4 regions of the Vibrio parahaemolyticus genome follow, and region 1 is predicted to be linked to each of the others. Evidence: predicted binding sites of a transcription regulator. Region 1 holds the regulator's gene; each other region holds the start of a gene.

Region 1 (6,063 bases):
CACCTATTCGCAAGGCGTAAAGATCGGCTACTTTGCTCAGCACCAGTTGGAGACGTTGCACCCAGAAGAAACGCCACTGCAGCACATGATGCAGATTGCACCGGATCAAACAGAGCAGCAACTGCGCGATTACCTAGGTAGTTTTGGTTTCCAAGGCGACAAAGCGCTAGAAAAAGTCGCACCGTTCTCTGGTGGTGAAAAGGCACGCTTGGTGCTGGCGTTGATCGTGTGGCAAAAACCAAACTTATTGCTACTCGACGAACCAACCAACCACCTAGACTTAGACATGCGCCAAGCGTTAACCATGGCTCTGCAAACGTTCGAAGGTGCGATGGTGATTGTTTCACACGACCGCTACTTACTGCGCGCAACCACCGATGATTTGTACTTAGTGCATGATCGCCAAGTTGCGCCATTCGATGGTGACTTAAACGACTACTACAAATGGTTGACCGAACAACAAAAAGCCGAGCGAAAAGAAGCACAAGCGTCGCAACCAGTTAAAGATACCGCAAACAGTGCCGCTGCGAAGAAAGAGCAAAAACGTCGCGAAGCGGAATTTCGTAAACTGACGGCGCCAATTCGCAAAACCCTGACACAATTAGAAAATAAAATGGATAAGTTAGGTGTAGCACTGGCAGAGGCTGAAGAACAATTGGCGGATAACTCACTGTATGAAGCCGAAAATAAAGCTAAACTAAATGAAGTGCTGGCCCTTCAAGCTTCGAGCAAATCAGAACTTGAAGAAGTGGAAATGGAATGGATGTCTGCTCAGGAAGAACTGGAGCAGATGGAGCTAGAGTTTAACCAATGACAAACAAACACGCGGAATACACTCTTACCCTAGAACACCTTTGGCAGTTCAGCCTGCAGTTTTATGGCGTGCGAGAAGTAAAAGAAGCGTGTTTATCATTGCAAAACAATTACCACGGTAACGTGAATCTATTACTGCTGCTCCGTTGGCTCGACGAGCAGCAGCTTATCTTCCAAGAGAAAGACTGGCACTTAGTCCAAAGCTGTCTTGGCCGTAGTGAAACGCTGCTGCACTCTTTTCGCGACCTGCGACGTCATCTAAAATCCCAAGTGAACGATGCGTTATATCGAGAAAGCCTGCAGTTTGAACTGCAACTCGAAAAGCAACAACAAGCCGATTTGGTCGACTGTATTAACTCACTTACACTGATTAAAAACGATGGCGATCCACTCACGCTCAGATACTGTCGTCAGCTTGGTGGAGAGCATTTGCAACAAGCCTTTGCTATCCCTGTGCCAAACATTCACCCACCAAAACACTCATAACGCTGTAGAATACCTATAATCTTTATAAAGGATTATATTAATAAGTTCTTCAACTGACATGAAGGACCATATAAGAGCAGTTAGGTATGACACAATTTTTCGCAGCCGCCGGGATCAAGAACCCGCACCTTCAGACCCTTTTACCGCGCTTTATTCGTAAAAAAGCGCTGTTTACGCCTATTTGGCAGACGCTGGATACCGACGATGGCGACTTCCTCGATCTCGCTTGGAGTGAAGATCCCACCAAAGAACCCGCGCAGAACAAACCCATCTTCGTTTTGTTTCATGGCTTGGAAGGATGCTTCTACAGCCCGTATGCAAACGGCCTGATGAATGCGTTTGCGAAATCTGGTTGGTTATCGGTGATGATGCATTTTCGTGGCTGTAGCGGCAAACCGAACAAAAAAGCTCGCGCATACCATTCAGGAGAAGTAACGGACGCTCGCTTCTTTTTGGAACACCTCCATCTGCGCTTTCCAAACAATCCAAAAGTCGCCGTCGGCATCTCCCTTGGGGGCAATATGCTGGCGAACTACTTAGCCCAATACAAAGATGACCCGATTTTAAAAGCGGCCACCATCGTCTCTGCACCACTGGATTTGGCGGCTTGTGCCAATCGAATTGAGCAGGGCTTTTCCAAAGTGTATCGCCGTTACCTACTCTCTTCGCTCAAAAGGAATGCTCTACAAAAACATCATTTACTGCATGGCGAATTGGCGCTGTCGTACAACTCCATCAAGCGCGTCACTCGTCTGTACGAATTTGATGACTTGATCACTGCACCTCTGCATGGTTTTAAGGATGCACAAGATTATTACGATCAATGCTCAGGATTGAGCAAGTTACAGCAGATCACCTTGCCAACTTTGATCATCCACGCCAAAGACGACCCGTTCATGACCGAAGAGGTGATCCCCAAATTTGTTCTGCCAGATAACATTGATTACCGTCTGTTTGAGCACGGCGGACACGTTGGTTTTCTGACTGGTACTGCATTAAAACCAAAGTTCTGGTTAGAGGAAGCCCTGCCCGCGTACTACGAAAGTGTCGCGGCAGAGTACCTTTCAGCTGTATCCAAACCGCGAACACAGTAAACTAGCCTTTCATCATAAAAGTTTGAGGTATTTATGATCATTCCTTGGCAAGACATCGCGCCAGAAACACTGGAAAATCTAATTCGTGAGTTCGTGCTACGCGAAGGCACCGACTATGGCGCGGTTGAAATTTCACTGCAAAACAAAATCGATCAAGTGAAGACGCAACTAGAAAAAGGTGAAGCCGTCATCGTGTTCTCAGAACTGCATGAAACGGTTGATATTCAACTCAAAGCAAAGTTTTAGCACGTTCACATTTTTACCGTATCCCACTCGATGACAAGTCGTTGTTACATGCTATAGTGGGTTATCGACCGTGCAGCGGTTCGCTGCTGCACTTTACAGGTACGTAATTTTCGACAAGGTTTGTCATGTCAGCTAAACACCCAATCATTGCGGTTACTGGTTCATCCGGTGCCGGCACAACCACGACGTCTGAAGCATTCCGCAAGATGTTCAATATGATGAACATCAGGCCGGCATGGGTGGAAGGAGACAGCTTCCATCGCTTTACTCGCCCTGAAATGGACATCGAAATTCGCAAAGCCCGCGAGCAAGGCCGACATATCAGTTACTTTGGTCCGCAAGCGAATGACTTCCCGGGATTAGAAGAGTTTTTCCGTAAGTTCGGTCATGACGGCACTGGCAGCGTGCGCCGTTATCTGCATACGTTTGACGAAGCAGTTCCCTACAATCAAATGCCAGGCACATTTACACCATGGCAAGACTTACCTGAAAACAGCGACGTGCTGTTTTATGAAGGGCTGCATGGTGGTGTGGTTGATGGCGATGTTAATGTTGCTCAGCATGTGGACTTCTTAATTGGCATGGTGCCAATTGTAAACTTAGAGTGGATCCAAAAATTCGTGCGCGACACTCGCGATCGCGGCCATTCGCGTGAAGCGGTGATGGACTCAATCGTGCGCTCAATGGACGATTACCTCAATTACATCACTCCGCAGTTTTCTCGTACTCACATCAACTTTCAACGCGTCCCAACCGTCGATACCTCCAACCCGCTTAACGCCAAAGGCATTCCGAGTTTAGATGAAAGCTTTGTGGTGATTCGTCTGCGTGGCATTAAGAATGTCGACTTCCCATATCTGCTGGCCATGATTGATGGCTCATTTATGTCGCGCCACAACACCATTGTTGTGCCAGGCGGCAAAATGAGCTTTGCAATGGAGCTCATAGTTAGGCCTATCCTACAACAGCTGATTGAAACAGGAAAAATTGGCTAAAAACGTAGCGGGCTAGATGTTTACTTTTCATACCGTGATCATGTGCACAGTTTTGCTTACAAAATCTCAATCATGGCACGATTAAAATCAAGAAATCGTTTTCGAAAAAGGATACTATTTCTTACCGAAACACAAGAGAGCTTGCAGCATATAAAAAGTGCTCTTATTCTAGTAAGCCTAATTCAGGCTTAGCTAAAATATGGATAGCGCAAGCGTACCCTGCAGAGGAAGTGAGATATTATGGTTCTAGGTAAACCTCAAACCGACCCAACATTAGAGTGGTTTCTTTCACACTGTCATATTCATAAGTACCCATCAAAGAGCACGCTAATTCACGCAGGTGAAAAAGCTGAAACGTTGTACTACATCGTTAAAGGCTCTGTTGCGGTTCTTATCAAGGACGAAGAAGGTAAGGAAATGATTCTTTCTTACCTAAACCAAGGTGACTTTATTGGTGAACTTGGTCTATTCGAAGAAGACCAAGAGCGTACAGCTTGGGTTCGCGCTAAATCTCCTTGTGAAGTTGCTGAAATTTCTTTCAAGAAATTCCGTCAGCTTATCCAAGTAAACCCAGACATCCTAATGCGTCTTTCTGCGCAGATGGCTCGTCGTCTTCAAGTAACTAGCCAAAAAGTGGGTGACCTAGCGTTCCTAGACGTAACTGGTCGTATCGCTCAGACGCTTCTGAACCTTGCTAAACAACCAGATGCGATGACTCACCCAGACGGCATGCAAATCAAGATCACTCGTCAAGAAATCGGTCAAATCGTTGGCTGTTCTCGTGAGACAGTAGGTCGTATCTTGAAGATGCTAGAAGAGCAGAACCTAATCTCTGCGCACGGTAAAACTATCGTTGTTTACGGTACTCGTTAATCTCAATTTAGAGTGACACGAACAAAATTATAAAAGCCACCAATGGCGACATTGGTGGCTTTTTATTTACCTTGTTATTTACCTTGCAACTCAGTCAAACCCTAGGTCGCAAGAGGCTAACAAACAACAACGTTAGCCCGAGGTATTCCATGGCGTTTAGCCATTAGTACTTTCAAAAATTTTGTCTGCTGATGCTGCAACAAAGCCTGGATACAACTCGCCATTCTCCATTGGGTAACGTTTAGCAAACTCGTAAAAGCCACCTGGGATAATTTCCGAACCTTCTTCGAAGGTCACTGGCACTTTGTCTGCCATCGTCGACGATTGCTCAAGCAACACGTCTGGTGAGCCTTTCACCTCACCGCCCGACTCATTGATCACAAACCCTGCCTGACGAAGATGGTCGTTAACCTGTTTGACTTCATCGTGTTGATTCAGCTGATTCACACTCACCGTAAAGTGATTAGCACCATAACCGTGCGCGGCCAGCCAAGACGCATACTCGCTCTCTTTAGCCAACGTTTGGTAATCAGCAAAGCTTAGATCCCATAAGCGACCGCCATGCAGAAATGCACTGCCCGACAGTTTTTCAGCATCCACTTGCGCAACCAGTTTCGCCACAATATCTTGCAGCTCTGGCGAACACTCTTCGACTTTCAGCTCACTGATGAAGACTTTAGGCTGATTCGGATCTGGGTGCTCATAATGTTTTGCGACCAGTTTTTTGCTCTCAAATACGTAGTCCCCACACGCTTTATAGCCAGCAGCTAAAAACGGTTTCGCCAATGTCTCGATACCTAGCGGTTCAACATTGAAAGTGCGTAAAGCAATATGATCATTAATCAGAGCCTCATCTTCTTGTAGAAGCTGATGCACCTTAGCAGCAGAAGGACAAAGACGTTGGATGTAGTCTTGCCATAGCGATTCAAATAACACATCGGGCGTCATAACGACTCCTTGTTACGAGATGTAGGATTAAGATAAGAGTGTGGTCGCTCGTTCACAGCCCAAAAGCTGTCCAGAATAATGAACGAGCAACCATCAACCTGTGACGGTAAATGTCAGTCAGTCAGTCAAACACGCTTTTTGAGTCTGTGCTCACTTGCCGTGTAATGCCAACGCGTACTACCCAAACCTAAATGATGCGTCAGCACATTGGGCCACGATGCATGGTCGTGACCCTGTTATTGTTGAAACTTAAAGCGTCACGCCAGGGCTCAATGTCGCAGGTAATTCCGTCTCCTGCCCTTCCATGGATGCCATAGGGTAAGCACAGTAATCCGCCGCGTAGTACGCGCTTGGACGAAGGTTGCCTGATGCACCTGGGCCACCAAACGGTGCGTCACCACTTGCGCCCGTCAATTGACGGTTGCGGTTTACGATGCCTGCGCGAATGTGGTCAACAAAGTATTCCCATTCTTGATCGTCTGTTGATACAAGACCTGCCGACAGGCCAAAGCGCGTGTCATTCGCCAGCTCTACGGCTTTATCCAAACCTTCATAGCGCACGACTTGCAGCAGCGGTCCGAAGTATTCTTCATCTGGCAACTCGGCAA
Region 2 (6,063 bases), 140 kb from region 1:
CCTTCTCCCGTGAAGGCAAAACCCAAATCTTCGCGAACCTGAAAGTGTTCTGGTTGCGCTTTAATTTTTGCTGATGCGACTGGCTTGCCTGTGAGGTAAGCCAATGAGGATAAAATATCTGACATGATGTATTTCCACTGCTTACGCAGCTTTAAGGAGCAAATTATTCGATTATTGCTTAAATAGAAGCACGACTGCTTCTGTAGCAATGCCTTCTTTGCGTCCAGTAAAACCAAGACGTTCTGTCGTCGTTGCTTTTACGTTAATGTTGCTAATATCGGTTTCTAGATCTTCGGCAATGGCTGCACACATTGCATCAATGTGAGGCGCCATTTTCGGCGCTTGCGCCATGATGGTGACGTCTGCATTACCAAGGCGGTAGCCTTGTTCTTTTACTCGACGGTAAACGTCTTTCAATAATTCGCGGCTGTTTGCACCTTTCCATTTATCGTCGGTATCTGGAAAATGACGGCCAATATCACCCGCAGCAATCGCACCTAACAAAGCGTCAGTGAGAGCATGCAGAGCAACGTCGCCGTCTGAGTGCGCAATCAGGCCTTGTTCGTAAGGAATTGCAACACCACCAATAATCACAGGGCCTTCACCGCCAAATTTGTGTACGTCGAAACCATGACCAATTCGAATCATTTTTTATCCTTTATTTTCTAACCGCGCTCGCGGCTAAGATAAAACTCGGCTAAGGCGAGATCTTCTGGCTGAGTAATTTTAATGTTATTCGCACTACCTTGAACTAAAGCTGGCGTTTCTCCCAACCACTCTAAAGCCGATGCTTCATCAGTGATCGCAACACCTTGCTGCAATGCGTCTGCCAGTGCTCTTGTTAGCTGCTGAGTTTTAAACATTTGTGGAGTCAGTGCATGCCACAATGCTTCTCTGTCTACGGTATGATCGATGTTGTTTTCTTTGTTCGCTCGTTTCATTGTATCTCTCACGGGCGAGGCAAGAATGCCACCAGTAGGATGAGCACAACAAACATCAATCAGACGATCAATATCGTTTAATGTTACGCAAGGTCTCGCGGCATCATGGACCAGAACCCATTCACACGGAAGCTGCGCACTTACATAGTTTAGCCCTGAAAGCACTGAATCGGCTCTTTCTTTACCACCAGCGACACGTATTACGTCTGGGTGCTGGGCAATCGATAGTTCAGGGTAGTATGGGTCACCTTCTGTAATCGCAACCACAACTTTCGCGATTTGAGGGTGAGCAAGCAGTTTCTCTACGGTATGTTCCAATACCGTTTTTCCATCGATTAACAAATACTGTTTAGGTCGATCTGCTTTCATTCGGCTACCAACACCAGCCGCAGGTACAATAGCGATATGAGATGAAACGTTCTCTGACATCTTACGGGTTTTCCTCACCAACTATGCGGTAGAAGGTTTCTCCTTCTTTCACCAAGCCAAGTTCATGACGAGCTCTTTCTTCAATCGCATCAAGTCCTTGCTTTAAGTCATCTATCTCAGCAAACATTTCATTATTGCGAGCTTGTAGCTTGCTGTTCACCTGCTGTTGAACTTCAATTTCATCTTTTACTGTGTAGTAGTCAGACACCCCGTTTTTACCAAACCATAGAGTGTATTGAAGCCAACCAAACAGTAACGTAAGGGCTATAACAAAGATTCGCATATCGCTGCTAACATTCTGTACCGGAAGGAATTAGATAAGGTGACATATATAGCATAAATGCCGAGTTGCCTCTAGGGGATAAAGGGAGACTCACACGCTCCTTACAGGAAATAAGCACGAAAATAAAAAATGCCTAAGTTCGATGGCACTCTTTAATCGAGAAAGTAAAGAACCGTTTACGTGCTAGAAAGAGGAAGATTCGGTTTCAATTACCTGAGAAATTAGGACTGTTAGCTAACTAAGAGCTTGCTAGATACAGATGAGTTGGTTGCTTCTAGGTATTACCGCAGTACAGTCAGAACGGCTCATCACTCTAAAATACCGGCCTTTAAACACAAAAACGCCCCACCGAAGTAGGGCGTTTTTAGAAAGCTTTCAAGCTAAACTTTATTCAATTAAGAATTAAGCTTGGCCTTTAACTTCTTTAAGACCGTTGAAAGGAGCGCGCTCACCTAGAGCTTCCTCGATACGGATTAGTTGGTTGTACTTAGCAACACGGTCAGAACGGCTCATAGAACCAGTTTTGATTTGACCTGCAGCTGTACCTACCGCTAGGTCAGCGATAGTTGCATCTTCAGTTTCGCCAGAACGGTGAGAGATTACTGCTGTGTAACCTGCGTCTTTAGCCATCTTGATTGCAGCTAGAGTCTCAGTTAGAGAACCGATTTGGTTGAACTTGATTAGGATAGAGTTAGCGATGCCTTTCTCGATACCTTCAGCTAGGATCTTAGTGTTTGTAACGAATAGATCGTCACCAACTAGTTGGATCTTGTCGCCTAGAAGTTGAGTTTGGTGTGCGAAACCATCCCAGTCAGACTCGTCTAGACCGTCTTCGATAGATACGATTGGGAATTGCTCAACTAGACCAGCTAGGTAGTGGTTGAACTCTTCAGAAGTGAAAGTTTTGCCTTCACCTTTCATGTTGTAGATGCCAGCTTCTTTGTCGAAGAACTCAGATGCAGCACAGTCCATAGCTAGAGTAACGTCTTTGCCTAGCTCGTAACCAGCAGCAGCAACAGCTTCTGCGATAACTTCTAGAGCTTCAGCGTTAGATTTAAGGTTAGGAGCGAAACCACCTTCGTCACCAACAGCTGTGTTGTAGCCTTTAGACTTAAGAACTTTAGCTAGGTTGTGGAATACTTCCGCACCCATGCGTACAGCTTCTTTAAGAGTTGCAGCGCCAACTGGTTGAATCATGAATTCTTGGATGTCAACGTTGTTGTCTGCGTGCTCACCACCGTTGATGATGTTCATCATTGGTAGAGGCATAGAGAACTGACCAGCAGTACCGTTTAGCTCAGCGATGTGCTCGTATAGAGGCATGCCTTTAGCTGCTGCTGCAGCTTTAGCGTTTGCTAGAGAAACTGCTAGGATAGCGTTCGCACCGAATTTAGATTTGTTTTCAGTGCCGTCTAGTTCGATCATTACTGCGTCGATTGCAGCTTGGTCTTTAGCGTCTTTGCCAACTAGAGCTTCAGCGATTGGGCCGTTTACAGCTTCAATTGCTTTAAGAACACCTTTACCTAGGAAACGTGCTTTGTCACCGTCACGTAGCTCAAGAGCTTCGCGAGAACCAGTAGATGCGCCAGATGGAGCTGCCGCCATACCTACGAAACCGCCTTCTAGGTGTACTTCAGCTTCTACAGTTGGGTTACCACGTGAGTCGATGATTTCACGACCTAGAACTTTAACGATCTTAGACATTAATGTTTCCTCTCGTTTCAAATATAAATGTCAATTTTAAAGGGCAGCAGCACAACCTTCGCCGCCGCCCGTATCCTTTTACTTCTCGAATTCGCCGCGTGAGTATTGACCCGCAGCCTTAACGAAACCTGCAAACAATGGGTGACCATCGCGAGGAGTCGATGTGAATTCAGGGTGGAACTGAGCTGCTACAAACCATGGGTGAGCTGGGTTCTCAATCATTTCCACTAGCTTCTTGTCCGCAGATAGGCCTGACACTTTAAGACCTGCTTTTTCAATTTGTGGACGAAGAACGTTGTTCACTTCGTAACGGTGACGGTGACGTTCATGGATCGTCGCGCTACCGTACAGTTCACGAGCTTTTGTACCTTTTTCTAGGTGACATAGCTGAGAACCTAGACGCATCGTACCGCCAAGATCAGATGATTCAGTACGCTCTTCCACGTTACCTGTTTCATCAACCCATTCTGTGATCAAACCTACCACAGGGTACTTCGTGTCTTTGTTAAATTCTGTTGAATGTGCACCTTCCATACCCGCAACGTTACGCGCGTATTCGATAAGGGCAACTTGCATACCTAGACAGATACCTAGGTAAGGCACTTTGTTTTCACGTGCGTATTGAGCCGCACGGATCTTGCCTTCAACACCACGATCACCGAAACCACCTGGAACTAGGATAGCGTCTAGACCTTCTAGAAGCTCAACGCCTTTAGTTTCGATGTCTTGAGAGTCTACGTACTTAATGGTTACGTTTAGGCGGTTTTTCAAGCCTGCGTGCTTAAGTGCTTCGTTCACAGATTTGTACGCATCTGGTAGTTCGATGTATTTACCGACCATACCGATAGTTACTTCACCTGTTGGATTCGCTTCTTCGTAGATAACCTGTTCCCATTCAGAAAGGTCAGCTTCTGGCGCATCAATACCGAAACGAGTACACACTAGGTCATCAAGACCTTGAGACTTAACAAGTTGAGGGATCTTGTAGATTGAATCTACGTCCTTCATTGAGATTACCGCTTTCTCAGGAACGTTACAGAAAAGTGCAATCTTCTTACGCTCGTTCGCTGGGATCATGCGATCGCTGCGGCAAACTAGGATGTCTGGTTGGATACCGATAGACAGTAGCTCTTTAACAGAGTGCTGAGTCGGTTTAGTTTTCACTTCGCCAGCTGCTGCTAGGTAAGGAACAAGAGTTAGATGCATGAACATTGCGCGTTCACGGCCAAGTTCTACTGCTAGCTGACGGATTGCTTCCATAAATGGTAGCGATTCGATATCACCTACCGTACCACCAACTTCAACGATAGCAATATCGTGGCCTTCAGAACCTGCGATTACGCGGTCTTTGATAGCGTTAGTGATGTGAGGGATAACTTGAATTGTTGCGCCTAGGTAGTCACCACGACGTTCTTTACGAAGTACGTCGGCATAAACACGACCTGCAGTGAAGTTGTTACGCTTGGTCATCTTGGTACGGATGAAACGCTCGTAGTGACCAAGGTCAAGGTCAGTCTCTGCGCCATCTTCCGTAACAAACACTTCACCGTGCTGAGTTGGGCTCATTGTGCCTGGATCAACGTTGATGTAAGGGTCAAGCTTCATCATAGTCACTTTAAGACCACGAGCTTCTAGAATAGCTGCAAGAGATGCTGCTGCAATACCTTTACCTAGAGAGGATACAACCCCGCCAGTAACAAAAATGTAATTTGTCGTCATGTTTAACCTGAAATTGGTTGAATGAGGGAAATGGAGTGCTTCTGGACGGGAGATAAATATACCAGAAGCTCCTTACCGCCACAACGTGAAATCTATCACACCGTAATTTTTTATTTTTTGCTTCAAATCAAAGTGGGTAGAGACAAAGCAAAGTGCTTATTTATGTTCTGAGTCAGACTTGTCCCATAAATCGCGCTGTGACTACTTTGTCTGCAACTTCACTCTTCTTTTTTCACTTCATTCCAAAAATTGTCGAGTTCTGACAACGTACACTCGGTGAGTGTTCTTCCTGATTGCACGACCTTACCTTCAACTTGCTTAAAACGCTTGGCAAACTTAATGTTCGCTTTGCTTAATGCCACTTCTGGGTCTTTGCCAAGATGACGTGCTAAGTTGACCGTGGCAAACAACAAGTCCCCTAACTCAAGTTCGACTTTCTCTTCATCTGGTTCGATTTGAAGCGCTTCTTCCATCACCTCATCCACTTCTTCTTGAACCTTACTGACTACTGGCCCAAGCGAATCCCAATCGAATCCGTATTTCGCACATTTTTTCTGAATCTTTGTAGCACGAGAAAGCGCCGGTAAAGAGTTTGGTATTGAGTCTAGGATACTTTCTTCAGCTTTGCCTACTTGCGCTTTTTCTTTTGCTTTTTCCGCTTCCCAGTTGGCGTTAATTTCCTCGTCAGACTCAAACTCAACATCCGAAAAAACATGAGGATGGCGACGCGTCAGTTTTTCGTTCACGGTTTCGACCACATCCGAAAATTCGAACAGCCCTTGCTCTTTCGCTAATTGACTGTAAAAAATCACCTGGAACAGCAAATCACCCAACTCTTCTTTTAAATTTGGCCAGTCTCGATTTTGAATCGCATCCACAACTTCATAGGTTTCTTCTATAGTGTGCGGAACAATGGTGTCAAAGGTTTGTTTTAAGTCCCAAGGGCAACCGCTTTCTGGGTCACGTAGCTTCGCCATGATTTGTTCT
Region 3 (6,063 bases), 2.3 Mb from region 1:
CAAGCAAGACAACTTCGCTGTAGGCTTGGTTGATCAGCGTCATCGCATCATCCAGCTCTTTAATACCAGATACCATGGGTAACAAGATACTTAAATTACCACTTTCAGCACTGGCTCTTAGCATCGCACGCAATTGAATCAAAAAGATATCAGGATGATCTAACGTAAAGCGAATCCCGCGCCAACCTAAAAACGGATTGTCCTCTTCGATTGGCAGGTATGGCAATGGTTTATCACCACCGATGTCCAGAGTACGCATCACCACGCGTTGGTTCGAGTAGCTGTTTAATATTGCTCGATATTGATGATACTGCTCATCTTCCGATGGAAAGTGATGTTGAAGTAAAAATGCAATTTCAGTTCGATATAAACCGACACCATCGACGCCCGTATTAATGGCAATGTTGCTATCGGCACTGAGACCCGCATTCAGCATCACTTCAATGTGCTGGTTATCTAACGTTACGGCAGGTAACGCGAGATCTTTATTGACCATCGCGAAGAGCTCTGACTCTTCACTAACCAAACTGCGATACTCACGCAACAGCTGACGGTTGGGCTCTAGAAAAATCTCGCCCGTATAGCCATCAACGATGCCTAATTTGCCGTTAACCACATCCGTATTGATGTTAGCGCCCATAACGGCCGGCACACCCAATGCGCGCGAAAGAATTGCAGCGTGTGAGTTTGCGCCCCCTTCAAGCGAAACGACCGCTAATAAATGTTCTTTCGGCACCGATGCTAACAAAGTCGCAGTAAGCTCATTGGCCACTAAGATGATAGGACGATCGATGGCCGCATTCTCTTGCTCACTGTTGTGCAGAAAATACAGCAACCTTTGCCCCAACTCTCGGATATCTTGTGCTCGTTCACGCAAATAGACATCTGACATACGAGCAAAGCGGTTTGAATAAGTTTCGACTACCTGACGCAGCGCCCAATCCGCTCGATCGCCTTTTTCAATCTGTTTCTTAAGATCGCCGCGCAACATTGGATCATTGAGCAAGTGGGTAAACAAATCGAATATCGCTAACGCATCTTTATTGATTTCGCTGTCGAACTTTTTCCGCATCCGGCGGAAATCATTCAGCGCACGCTCAATCGCTACCAGCAGCAGCTCTTGCTCTCGCTCTTTATCCAGCGTGGAAGACGGGAATACGTCCGACAAACTCGGCTGCGTGTTGTCAAACCAAAACTCTCCGATGGCGACACCCGTTGATGCAGGCAAGCCTTTAAGAACCGTCGGTTTTGAGGCTAATTGCCAATGACCGAAACTTTGCGCGTGAGCGATGATCACGGCTAACTGCGCAGATAAGGTCACTAAGAAAGATTCTTCCATCTCACTAAACAATCGTGGCGTCTTTTGCTGAATGACTAATACACCTAATACTTGTTTGCGATGGATGATTGGAGTGGCGAGGAAAGAGTGATAAACCTGTTCACCAAGCTGCGGGAAAAATTTAAATTCAGGGTGTTTTGAAGCTTCTGCGAGATTAAGAGGTTCTGCGCTGCGTTTAACGAGACCAACTAAACCTTCATTGAAATTAATGTGGATGCTATCGCCTTCAAAAATAAGGCCTTGAGTTGCCATCAACTCAAGGCGCTGCATTTCTTCATTGGCGAGATAGATAGTACAACACTCAGTGCGAAGGGCGGCACAAGTCTCTTTTACCAATATATCGAGAGCCAGATGCACATCATCGACTCTGGAGACTTTCTCAACTATTTCCCTTAGCTGGCTGAGCATGACTATCCTCTACGTTGTTGCTTTTTTCTTTTCCCTTTCGCTTTTCTCTCTCGAAAAGGCATGGCTAAAGATGCAAACTCTTTCATCGCTCGACGATAAACATCACGCTTGAAAGAAACAACTTGCCTAACTGGATACCAATAGCTCACCCAGCGCCAACCATCAAATTCAGGGGATTTCCCGCGCTGCATATTGATGCGCGATTCATCGCATTCCAATCGCAGCAGAAACCATTTCTGTTTTTGGCCGATACAAACAGGCTTGGAGTCCCAACGCACCAATCGCTTTGGTAGTTTATATCTTAACCAATGACGACTTGTTGCAATGATCTTAACGTCTTTTTTCGTTAATCCGACTTCTTCATACAACTCCCTGAACATCGCCTGTTCAGGTGTTTCACCTTCGTCAATCCCACCTTGTGGAAATTGCCATGAGTGTTGCCCGTATCGTTTAGCCCAGAAGACCTGACCATGGTTATTACATATCACAATACCAACATTCAGTCGGTAACCATCGCCATCTATCACTGGCTAACCTCTATGAATAATTTTTTATTACCGTGATTTTTCCACATATCCCCATTACTAGCAAACTTACTGATGTGATATGAGCAAGATTTATTACCTTTTCACCGTTATTGGATATCTTTTAATCAAATTAAAGTTTATCAACACAAGAGTGAGACATTGCCCACATTTATTCACCTTTTCTGTGAATAACTTTGTGAAGAATTCCATATCAACTCCGATTTTCAATCAAAAGCATTATTCTCTTACTCATCAATAAAAATAACGAACCACCATAACTCAATGATAAATATAAACTTAAAAACAAACCTGGTGATAAAACGATCTTGTCAATTCTGATGATCTTTTCACCAAACCTAGATCGGTCAAAGATCAACCGATCGGTTATTTATCCACACATTCATCCTCTAACTTCATGACATCTACATAAAATCAAGCCTAAAAACGTTTCAAAACCCCTGTTTATTCATCCAGCCCATCAGTAGATCCACTTATATGCACCTATATCTGTGGATAAGTTATGAATTGATCATTCTTAATCCATCTCGATGAAATCTTGGACAGTAGATTTTGTTGAAATTTGTTAGACTAGGATTTTTCCATTGTCATGCAGTTATTATGAAACCAGAACCACAATCAGAAGCGGAGTTAATGGAACGCGCTCACGATATTGCCGGACTCAGTTTTGCGGAATTAGCGGACGAAGCAGGGATGACCGTTCCAGAAAACCTCAAACGCGATAAAGGCTGGGTGGGACAATTGCTGGAATGGCATTTGGGCGCTCCTGCGGGTAGCAAACCTCAACAAGACTTTTCCAAACTTGGTATCGAGTTAAAGAGCATTCCAATTGGCTACAACGGACGACCGTTAGAAACCACATTTGTATGCGTTGCACCCTTAACTGGTGTTCAAGGACTGACATGGGAAACCAGCCATGTGCGCAATAAGCTCTCGCGTGTATTGTGGGTTCCTGTAGAAGGTGAACGAGAAATCCCCCTTGCCGAGCGTCGTGTAGGGACACCTCTTATTTGGTCGCCAGATAAAGAAGAAGAGCAGATCTTACGAAATGACTGGGAAGAACTGATGGAAATGATCGTCTTTGGCAAATTTGATCAAATTTCAGCCAGACATGGCGAAGCGCTTCACTTGCGCCCAAAGGCCGCTAATGCCAAAGCACTAACTGAAGCCTATAGCTCCAACGGGAAACCAATGAAGACGCTACCACGAGGCTTTTACCTGCGAACACAATTCACCGAACAGATCTTACTGAAGCACTATATCAATGTGCAATCTGAGTAATTCATCTTTTCACTCTAATGGGTAACCAACGATAATTCGATATCGCAGTAAGAGGCAGTACCCTCACTACCGCACTCATCGTAAGCGTTGTGTAACCGCAAATAAGCTTTGTCGATACCTAACCTGAGCAGCTCTTCTTTCACCAAATCTAAGGAACCAAAATGAATCGGTTCCTCTCCATCTTTAATCGGCTCTAGCTGGTGCTTATATTCCACAGCTAGCAAATAGTCAGAGACATCGGAACACCCAATGACAAATACTTTGGGTAACGTATAGGTGTCTTTATGTTGACCATGTAGCCACATGTCCAGTTGATGCTTCTGCATAGTGCACCTCCTTCACAAGATCTTTTTAGTGTAGTTGGGGGATGAATACCTTTCGAGCCACACTTGCGCTTATACGTAAATGATTTGCGATAGCGACCAAAAATCCCATATATTGATGGATAACCTATTCAGTTGGCTATTTTTCAAGGAAGTGAAATGCAATACACCAAACTACCGCACTCATCACTCGAGATCAGTAAAATCTGCCTCGGCACTATGACTTTTGGTGAGCAAAATATCGAACAGGAAGCTTTTGAGCAGCTCGACTTTGCTGTCGATCATGGGGTGAACTTCATTGATACCGCAGAGATGTACCCTGTTCCGCCAAAAGCAGAAACACAAGGCCTAACAGAACAATACATCGGCAACTGGCTGACAAAATCCGGCAAGCGAGAAAAAGTCGTTCTAGCGACAAAAGTGGCAGGGCCGCGCAATGTGCCTCACATCCGTGAAAACATGAGTTTAAATCGTCGCAATATCCATGATGCCATCGACTCTAGCCTTCAACGACTCCAAACCGATTACGTAGATTTGTACCAACTTCACTGGCCACAGCGTCAAACTAACTGCTTTGGCCAACTCAACTACCCTTACCCAGACAAGCAAGAAGAAGTGACGTTAATTGAAACCCTAGAAGCATTAACTGAACTGGTTAAGATGGGTAAAGTGCGTTACATCGGCGTATCTAACGAAACACCTTGGGGGGTGATGTCTTTGCTTCGTTTAGCGGAGAAGCATGATTTACCGCGTATCGTTTCAATTCAAAATCCATACAATCTACTCAACCGCAGCTTCGAAGTGGGTTTGTCTGAAATCAGCCATTATGAAGGTGTCCAACTGTTAGCGTATTCACCTCTGGCGTTTGGTTGTTTGAGTGGTAAATACTTAAATGGCGCAAAACCAGAAGGTGCACGCTGTACTAAGTGGGAGCGTTTCGCTCGTTACTTCACACCTCAAGGCGTCAAAGCGACAGAAGCATACGTGAACTTGGCACGTGAGCATGGCCTAGATCCTGCGCAAATGGCATTGGCGTTCGTCAATCAACGTCCATTTGTCGCTTCCAATATCATCGGTGCGACCAACCTTGATCAACTTAAAGCCAACATTGACAGCATCGATATCAAGCTTAGTGATGAGCTGTTAACAGACATTCAAGCGATCGGTACTACCTACTCTAACCCATGTCCATAAAAGCAAACAGGCTGACCACATAGGTCAGCCTGTTAATAGCACTTAGAACAAATCTATTTCGATATGCGTTTACAGCGTGTTGAGCTTTTAGGGTTAACTAAAGCGTAATGTTGGAAGCTCAACACGCTATAGATTACGTCGGTATTCGCGCAGTTAGCACTCGACGAAGATGACGAACTCGACGTTCAACTTTAACCGCTTCAGGCACGCTGGTTTGAGTAACTCGCCCTTCACGATCTAAACCAATATCCCTTAATAAATGAACATTGGTCCATGGAACATCATGAGAACTGCGGCGCACGGTACGTTGCCATTCTCTCTCTTCACGTTTTAAATCCGCTTTAATAAGCAAAGTCGCCAATGTTAAGTAAATTGAGTGACGCATAATTTTTCTCCAATTAAACGATAAATGATCGACTGGGAAAAATAGTACGCAGAGACACAGAGAGATCTGTTGAGACTAAGCCGCTACTTTTCCGCAGCCTAGTAAACATAAATTAGGTTACGGATTAATTTTTATCTTGTGAGCCAGTGGTATCGTTAATATCCGATTTAAAAGCTATCGGAGATTTAGACATACGATCAGCGCAAGCAGTGGTGTTAACAACGTAATGTTTCATCTTGCGCCTCCTAGCTAAAAAAATAATCCGTGTGTGAAGTGATATAACTCAACGAGTTATGGCTAAATTGTAAGCGTTGATGAATATATATCAAACAATTTCTATGCTTTCGATAAAAAACAAATCAATACCCTGAAGATAAGTTGCATATGTTTTTTCATATAACATATTCATCTAGGGAATATATAAAACTTCGAGTTTTATAAATCAGAACGTATACAACGAAAAAGAGCGACCAGCAAGGTCGCTCTTTCAATTCGATTCACTCATTGACTTATATCGCTTGATCGGAAATCAAGTTGTGCTTGTTCAGTAGTCGATACATGGTTGCACGCGACACACCAAGTTCTTTC
Region 4 (6,063 bases), 1.9 Mb from region 1:
TCACTCAACCACAGATGGAAACCATGCAAATCTGTATGGAAATGGCTTTGCAAAACGCGGGCATTCCTGCTGAGAAGATCGACTATGTATCTGCTCACGGCACTGCCACCGACCGCGGTGATATTGCAGAAAGCAACGCAACAGCGAATGCTCTGGGCAAAGTGCCAATCAGCTCACTCAAGAGTTACTTTGGCCACACACTAGGCGCGTGTGGCGCGATTGAAGCGTGGCTAGGTTTAGAAATGATGCACACGGGTTGGTTCAACCCAACGCTCAACCTAGAAAACCTCGACGAGCAATGTGGCGATTTAGACTACATTGCCGGACAAGGCCGAGAGCTGGACGTGAAATATTTGATGAGTAACAACTTCGCCTTTGGCGGCATCAACACCTCCATAATCTTTAAAAAGATGTAATGCCCTTAGTAAATGCAAAAGCGCTGGTTAACCAGCGCTTTTTTTGTTAGTTACCAATCAAACTTCATTTATCACGAGGTAATAGCAAACGAGATATTACCATTCCGCGATACACAGGCGACTTTTAACACCACGAATTTGTAATCCCATCGCTTCAAAGACATGCTCAAAATCTTGGCAAGATGCTGGCACATTAGGTAGCGACAATGAAGCCTCGGTAAAAAATGTCCGACTCAAACTATCCGTCTCTCCCCAAGCTAGCTGCCACCAATCCAAAATTCGCGGCTTAGATGCGTTTAATCGATAGCTAGCAGGAATACGATCACGTTTGTTCAGGTTTTCAGCCTTAGAAGTTGGTAGCAAGTTCCACTTATCATTGTTAGGCCAATAAGCAAAAGGCAAACAGTGATCAACGTGATACTCATTTCGTAATTTGCTTCCACTCCATACACTGACAATGTCGGAGTGGCTGAGCTTCAACTGTTCAATTCTCTTTCGCACCACTCGCGTATCATGGTCTTTATCAATCCAGACCAAACAATCGTGATACGTTTGCAGTGGAATACCCCGCTCTTGATTAGACCGAAATCGTTGCATTTCCATAATCCACTGGTTGACCACTAGCGGCTCAATCCAAGAGTTATACAATCGAAAACAATCCCAAAGGCTTTCATCCAACACAAACAGCCCATAGCTTTCGAGAAACTCACTATCCACAACAATTGGGCCTTTATTAGGCTTTTTAGCTGAACGAATCATTTCAAAATAAGGGTTTGATTTATCGCCCTGATAGGTAAAGGCGACGGGGCCATCTTTTAAGGTTTTTAAGCTATCTTTTATTGCTTTATCCAGCGCCACTGCGTCTTCGCCAAAAAATGTCGCGCCTACAGCAAGATCATCAGGGCTTAAATGGGAAAGCCTTCCCCAACCTTCCGGCTTGATAAATCCTAGTCCTTTAGACGAGTTCGAGTTCTGCTGGATGTTCTCTTTATCGATTAAACGCTTAAATTGACGAATCCAATATAAGCCGACTAATCCTAATGGGATGGCAACTTTACCGTCGCTACGATCAACCACTGCACCAGAATGAGCATCTGCAATTCGTAGTAAAGTACGCAGTAGTGCGAGTTTATAGGTAGCCGATTTGGAATCATTCACGATAATGTGACGAACCTTATTCAGATCACCAGAACCATCATCAGGCAAAGACATAACTACAGTTTGCCAAGATACACCTGTTCGCTGTAACTGGTCATCATCGAGAGATACCTTTCTCACCATTAACGCGCTATTCTTTGCAAACTTTTCAAGCTCTTCAACCGATACCGGATAAGCTTTACGGCCGTCAGAAAAGTCACCGTGACGAAGGCTAATCACCAATCGACCATTGGGCGCTAGCAAATTCGCAAGTTTGCGAAATGCGCGTTCACGGTGCGTAGGCGCAAGATGCATCCATACCGCACTGACAAGAATTAAATCGAAGCGAAAGCCAAGATTAATGACTTTTTCAAGCTTAGGTAACCCATCTTCAAGCCAAGTAACTGAATCACCACAGTAAGACTTACCAAATCTCAGAAGCGCTTGAGCAGGCTCAATCGCAATAACTTCACATCCATGTTCAGCCATCCATTTAGCGTCTCGACCAGAGCCAGCCCCAACATCTAAGACGCGATCTCTGGCTTGAGGCCAGAAAGCTCTCCAGCTCGCGTGGACATCCTCAAACTTGAGCGAAGTGTATTGCTCCGCTAAACAATCTGCGTGTTGTTCATAAAATCTAGACATGGCAGGCATAAAGATAAACAGGAAAGCAACTAATATGAGCTCATGTTAATTGCTAGAGATTGCAATAGCTATAATCTCAGTCAAAAGTTGTAGGTGACGTAGTGATTAATATCGAATGTTCTAAAACGCAAAAGCCCCGAAAACTCAAAGAGTTATCGGGGCTTTTTAGAATAAATGGCACGCCCTATAGGATTCGAACCTATGACCACATCCTTAGAAGGGACGTGCTCTATCCAGCTGAGCTAAGGGCGCGCTACAGGGACAGGATTATACGAGTTCAAACGGGTAAATCAACGGGTTTTCATAACATTCTGATCTGAATGCCTAAAAAAAGCCCATCCAAACGCTTAATGTTCAAAAACACCACAAGGCAAACGTTTGCGTATGGATGTTAATTAGAATTTCTGCGACAATGCGCCGCAGATAATTTGCCTTCTTAATTTATAAGGAAAGTCATGACTGCTCAAAATATAGACGGAACTCTCATTTCCCAAACTGTTCGATCCGAAGTTGCAGCACGTGTTAAAGCTCGCGTCGCAGCAGGTTTACGCGCTCCTGGCCTAGCAGTTGTTCTGGTTGGTGAAGACCCAGCATCTCAAGTTTACGTGGGCAGCAAACGCCGCGCTTGTGAAGAAGTTGGCTTTGTATCCAAGTCGTTTGACCTTCCGGCTTCAACATCTGAAGAGGAGCTGCTTGCTCTTATTGATGAGTTGAACAACGACAACGAAATTGACGGCATTTTAGTTCAGTTGCCACTTCCTGCTGGTATTGATACCACACACGTTCTAGAGCGTATTCATCCAGAAAAAGACGTGGATGGCTTCCACCCTTACAACGTTGGTCGTCTTGCGCAACGTATTCCTAAGCTTCGCTCTTGTACGCCTAAAGGCATCATTACCCTACTCGACCGTTACAACATCGAGCTTCGTGGTAAACATGCGGTTGTGGTTGGCGCATCAAACATTGTTGGTCGTCCAATGACACTTGAGCTGCTGCTTGCTGGTTGTACAACAACGACATGCCACCGCTTTACCAAAGATCTAGAAAGCCACGTACGTCAAGCTGACGTTGTTGTGGTCGCGGTAGGTAAGCCAAACTTCATCCCTGGCGAGTGGATTAAAAAAGGCGCAGTGGTTGTCGATGTAGGCATTAACCGTCTTGATTCAGGCAAGCTAGTGGGCGATGTGGAATACGACAAAGCACGCGAAAGCGCGAGCTTCATTACTCCGGTTCCTGGTGGTGTTGGCCCAATGACCGTAGCAAGCTTGATTGAGAACACGATGTTGGCTTGCGAGCAGTTCCATACTGAACAATAACATCAATCTTGAGGTACGAAAAAGGCTCCGCAAGGAGCCTTTTTGCTAATTTTAGATATCTATTTCAATTACAGACTTAAAATCACACCCGCAATAGAAGCACTCATCAAGTTCGCCATAACGCCGGCAATAATCGCGCGGAAACCATGCTTAGAAACAAATGCACGCTTCTCTGGTACCAAAGAACCCAATCCGCCGATCAGCATTGCCATACTAGAGATGTTTGCAAAACCACACAGTGCGAAAGTCACGATAGCTTGAGAGTGAGCACTTAGCTGAGACTTCACTTCTGCTAGTTGGATGAAAGCAACAAACTCGTTCACCACGATCTTGTTACCGATAAGCGAGCCCGCCGTAATCGCCTCTTCCCATGGCACACCTAACAACCATGCGACAGGTGCAAATACGTAGCCTAAGATAAGCTCAAAGCTTAGTGGCGTACCAATAAGGTCTCCAACCCAACCTAGCATGCCGTTCAGCAACGCGATTACGCTGATGAACGCTAACAACGTACCACCTACAGACACAGCGATGCGAACACCCGCCATTGCGCCATCGGCTAACGCTTCAACCACGTTAGTTGCGCGTGGAATTTCCACTTGGCTAATGTCGATATCTGGTGCTTTGTTCACATCTTCTGGCATGAGAATTTTCGCCATCAACAAGCCTGCGGGCGCAGACATAAAGGCAGCAGCGATAAGGTAGTTAAGATCGACACCCAACGAGGCATAACCTACCAACGTACCACCAGCTACTGACGCCAAACCACCTGTCATTACCGCAAAGAACTGCGAATCAGTCATGTGTTTTAGGTAGGGTTTCACCATAAGTGGCGCTTCGATAGTGCCGACAAAAATGTTTGCTGTTGCAGACAAAGACTCAGCACGACCAATGCCAAGAAGCTTTTGAATACCACCACCAATGAAGTTGATAACTTTTGGCATCACACCAATGTGATAAAGACCGGAGATAAGAGAGGAGAAGAAAACGATGATACCCAGTACATTGATCGCAAAGGTGAAGCCCCCTGTCGCCAAATTACCGAATAAAAACACGATGCCTTCTTGACCGTAGTTGATCAAATTCGACACGACGCTGCTTACTGAATTCAGCGCATCTCGTCCTGCTGGTACATATAAAACCAACAATGCAAACAGCACCTGTAAAGCAAACGCAAACGCCACTGTTCTCAGCTTTATATTTTTTCTATTTGTAGAAAGTAGCCATGCTACGAATAGTATGGCTACGATACCAATAATTGAGTTCATAAAATGAATCCGATAGAAGGGGGATATGGAAGGCACCGGATTGTATAGCGGACTCAAAATGGCGCAAGTTGAGGATGTTAACAGTGTGAAAAGTTCAAGCGAACAATAATTAACCACACAAATAACTAATTGAATTTGCTATAGATAAACGTTTGCTTGTTTTTATTGTTTCTATATGGAAAAGATGTTTCTAGATTTGGAAAAATTTTGTGAGACAAATCACCTTATACAACCACTGAATAGTCGAAAAATGTTTTGCTTAGAGAAAATCGACTAGAAACACCTCTTGAACGTTATTAATGAATCTACTTGGGAATAGAGATGTAAGGTGCGAGGCGCTGATCCCAGTGACACGGGTTGCCAATTTTCTGTTTAATAAAGTTGATAACGGCTGATATTTTTTTCGGCATGTGCTGACGACTCGGGTACACCGCATAAAATGGCATCGACTGGCTCGCTTTCCAGTCTGGCAATAGTTGAATCAACTTACCCGTTCTGAACTCATCACCAAGCAAATACGTAGCGAGATACGCAATCCCCCATCCAGCAATCGCGGCGTCGCGGACAGCTTCTGCTAAATCGACAGAGTAGTTGCCGGAGACTTTGACGTTTAGCTCTTGTTGTCCCTTGGTAAATGCCCATCCTGTGTAATCACGCTCCCAACTGCGATAGATCAAGCAGTTGTGCAAAGACAAGTCGTTCGGCTCAGTCGGAGTATCATACTTAAGCAAATAATCCGGCGATGCTGCCACCACAAACTGGCAGTCCGTCAAACGCTGCGCAATGTAGCCCTCTGGTAGGTGCTCATTGTTTGTTACCCACAGATCGAGCCCTTCCGCCAGCATATCGACCTTGTAGTCAAACAAATGCACTTCCACTTGAAGCTGTGGATACAACTCACGCAGCTCTTGAATCGCAGGAATGATGTGCAGCGTTCCAAATGATTGAGATAACCCGAGGCGAACCAGCCCAGCCACTTCATCCCTTTGGCTTTCCATTTCTAACGTCGCACTACTCACCGCCTGCACCACTTGTTCACAATGATGATAAAACGTTTTTCCCGCTTCGGTAGGCGTAAAACTACGCGTGGTGCGTTGAACAAGCTTGATACCAAGAGATTCCTCTAACTGACTAAGCTGTTTGCTGACGTGAGATACTGACACTCCAAGGCTTTTCGCCGCCGCAGTAAAGTTTTTATGTTTGATCAATGCAGAAAAGATCACCATTTGCGCAGCACGTTCAGATAACACGCAGTACCTCGATAAGAATGTGGGAAAAACA

The links. Region 1 encodes CRP, which controls carbon source genes, mostly activating them, when cyclic AMP is high. Its sites were predicted from a motif close to TGTGANNNNNNTCACA; they were not measured.
Region 2: pyrG (CTP synthase) is a predicted target of CRP. The motif match lies at 5,161-5,176, and genes of this name have one in related genera.
Region 3: rppH (RNA pyrophosphohydrolase) is a predicted target of CRP. The motif match lies at 2,427-2,442, and genes of this name have one in related genera.
Region 4: DYB02_RS05710 (NupC/NupG family nucleoside CNT transporter) is a predicted target of CRP. The motif match lies at 4,991-5,006, and genes of this name have one in related genera.

What each region holds. Positions count from the first base shown of each region.
Region 1 is NZ_UHIL01000001.1:3,035,342-3,041,404, forward strand. It holds gene DYB02_RS15550 (ABC transporter ATP-binding protein) at 1-814, shown strand, start outside; gene DYB02_RS15555 (TIGR02444 family protein) at 811-1,299, shown strand; gene DYB02_RS15560 (hydrolase) at 1,386-2,393, shown strand; gene DYB02_RS15565 (YheU family protein) at 2,427-2,639, shown strand; gene DYB02_RS15570 (phosphoribulokinase) at 2,765-3,634, shown strand; gene crp (cAMP-activated global transcriptional regulator CRP) at 3,875-4,507, shown strand; gene DYB02_RS15580 (DUF1338 domain-containing protein) at 4,664-5,455, opposite strand; gene astD (succinylglutamate-semialdehyde dehydrogenase) at 5,705-6,063, opposite strand, start outside.
Region 2 is NZ_UHIL01000001.1:2,890,531-2,896,593, forward strand. It holds gene truD (tRNA pseudouridine(13) synthase TruD) at 1-125, opposite strand, end outside; gene ispF (2-C-methyl-D-erythritol 2,4-cyclodiphosphate synthase) at 172-648, opposite strand; gene ispD (2-C-methyl-D-erythritol 4-phosphate cytidylyltransferase) at 666-1,370, opposite strand; gene ftsB (cell division protein FtsB) at 1,372-1,653, opposite strand; gene eno (phosphopyruvate hydratase) at 2,056-3,357, opposite strand; gene pyrG (CTP synthase) at 3,436-5,076, opposite strand; gene mazG (nucleoside triphosphate pyrophosphohydrolase) at 5,295-6,063, opposite strand, start outside.
Region 3 is NZ_UHIL01000001.1:724,630-730,692, reverse strand. It holds gene ptsP (phosphoenolpyruvate--protein phosphotransferase) at 1-1,747, opposite strand, end outside; gene rppH (RNA pyrophosphohydrolase) at 1,750-2,274, opposite strand; gene mutH (DNA mismatch repair endonuclease MutH) at 2,893-3,573, shown strand; gene DYB02_RS03725 (DUF6482 family protein) at 3,588-3,899, opposite strand; gene DYB02_RS03720 (NADP(H)-dependent aldo-keto reductase) at 4,056-5,090, shown strand; gene DYB02_RS03715 (hypothetical protein) at 5,224-5,475, opposite strand; gene vpsR (cyclic-di-GMP-binding transcriptional regulator VpsR) at 5,985-6,063, opposite strand, start outside.
Region 4 is NZ_UHIL01000001.1:1,104,225-1,110,287, reverse strand. It holds gene DYB02_RS05730 (beta-ketoacyl-ACP synthase) at 1-416, shown strand, start outside; gene DYB02_RS05725 (class I SAM-dependent methyltransferase) at 513-2,207, opposite strand; tRNA gene DYB02_RS05720 (tRNA-Arg) at 2,374-2,450, opposite strand; gene folD (bifunctional methylenetetrahydrofolate dehydrogenase/methenyltetrahydrofolate cyclohydrolase FolD) at 2,654-3,514, shown strand; gene DYB02_RS05710 (NupC/NupG family nucleoside CNT transporter) at 3,583-4,782, opposite strand; gene DYB02_RS05705 (LysR family transcriptional regulator) at 5,088-6,032, opposite strand.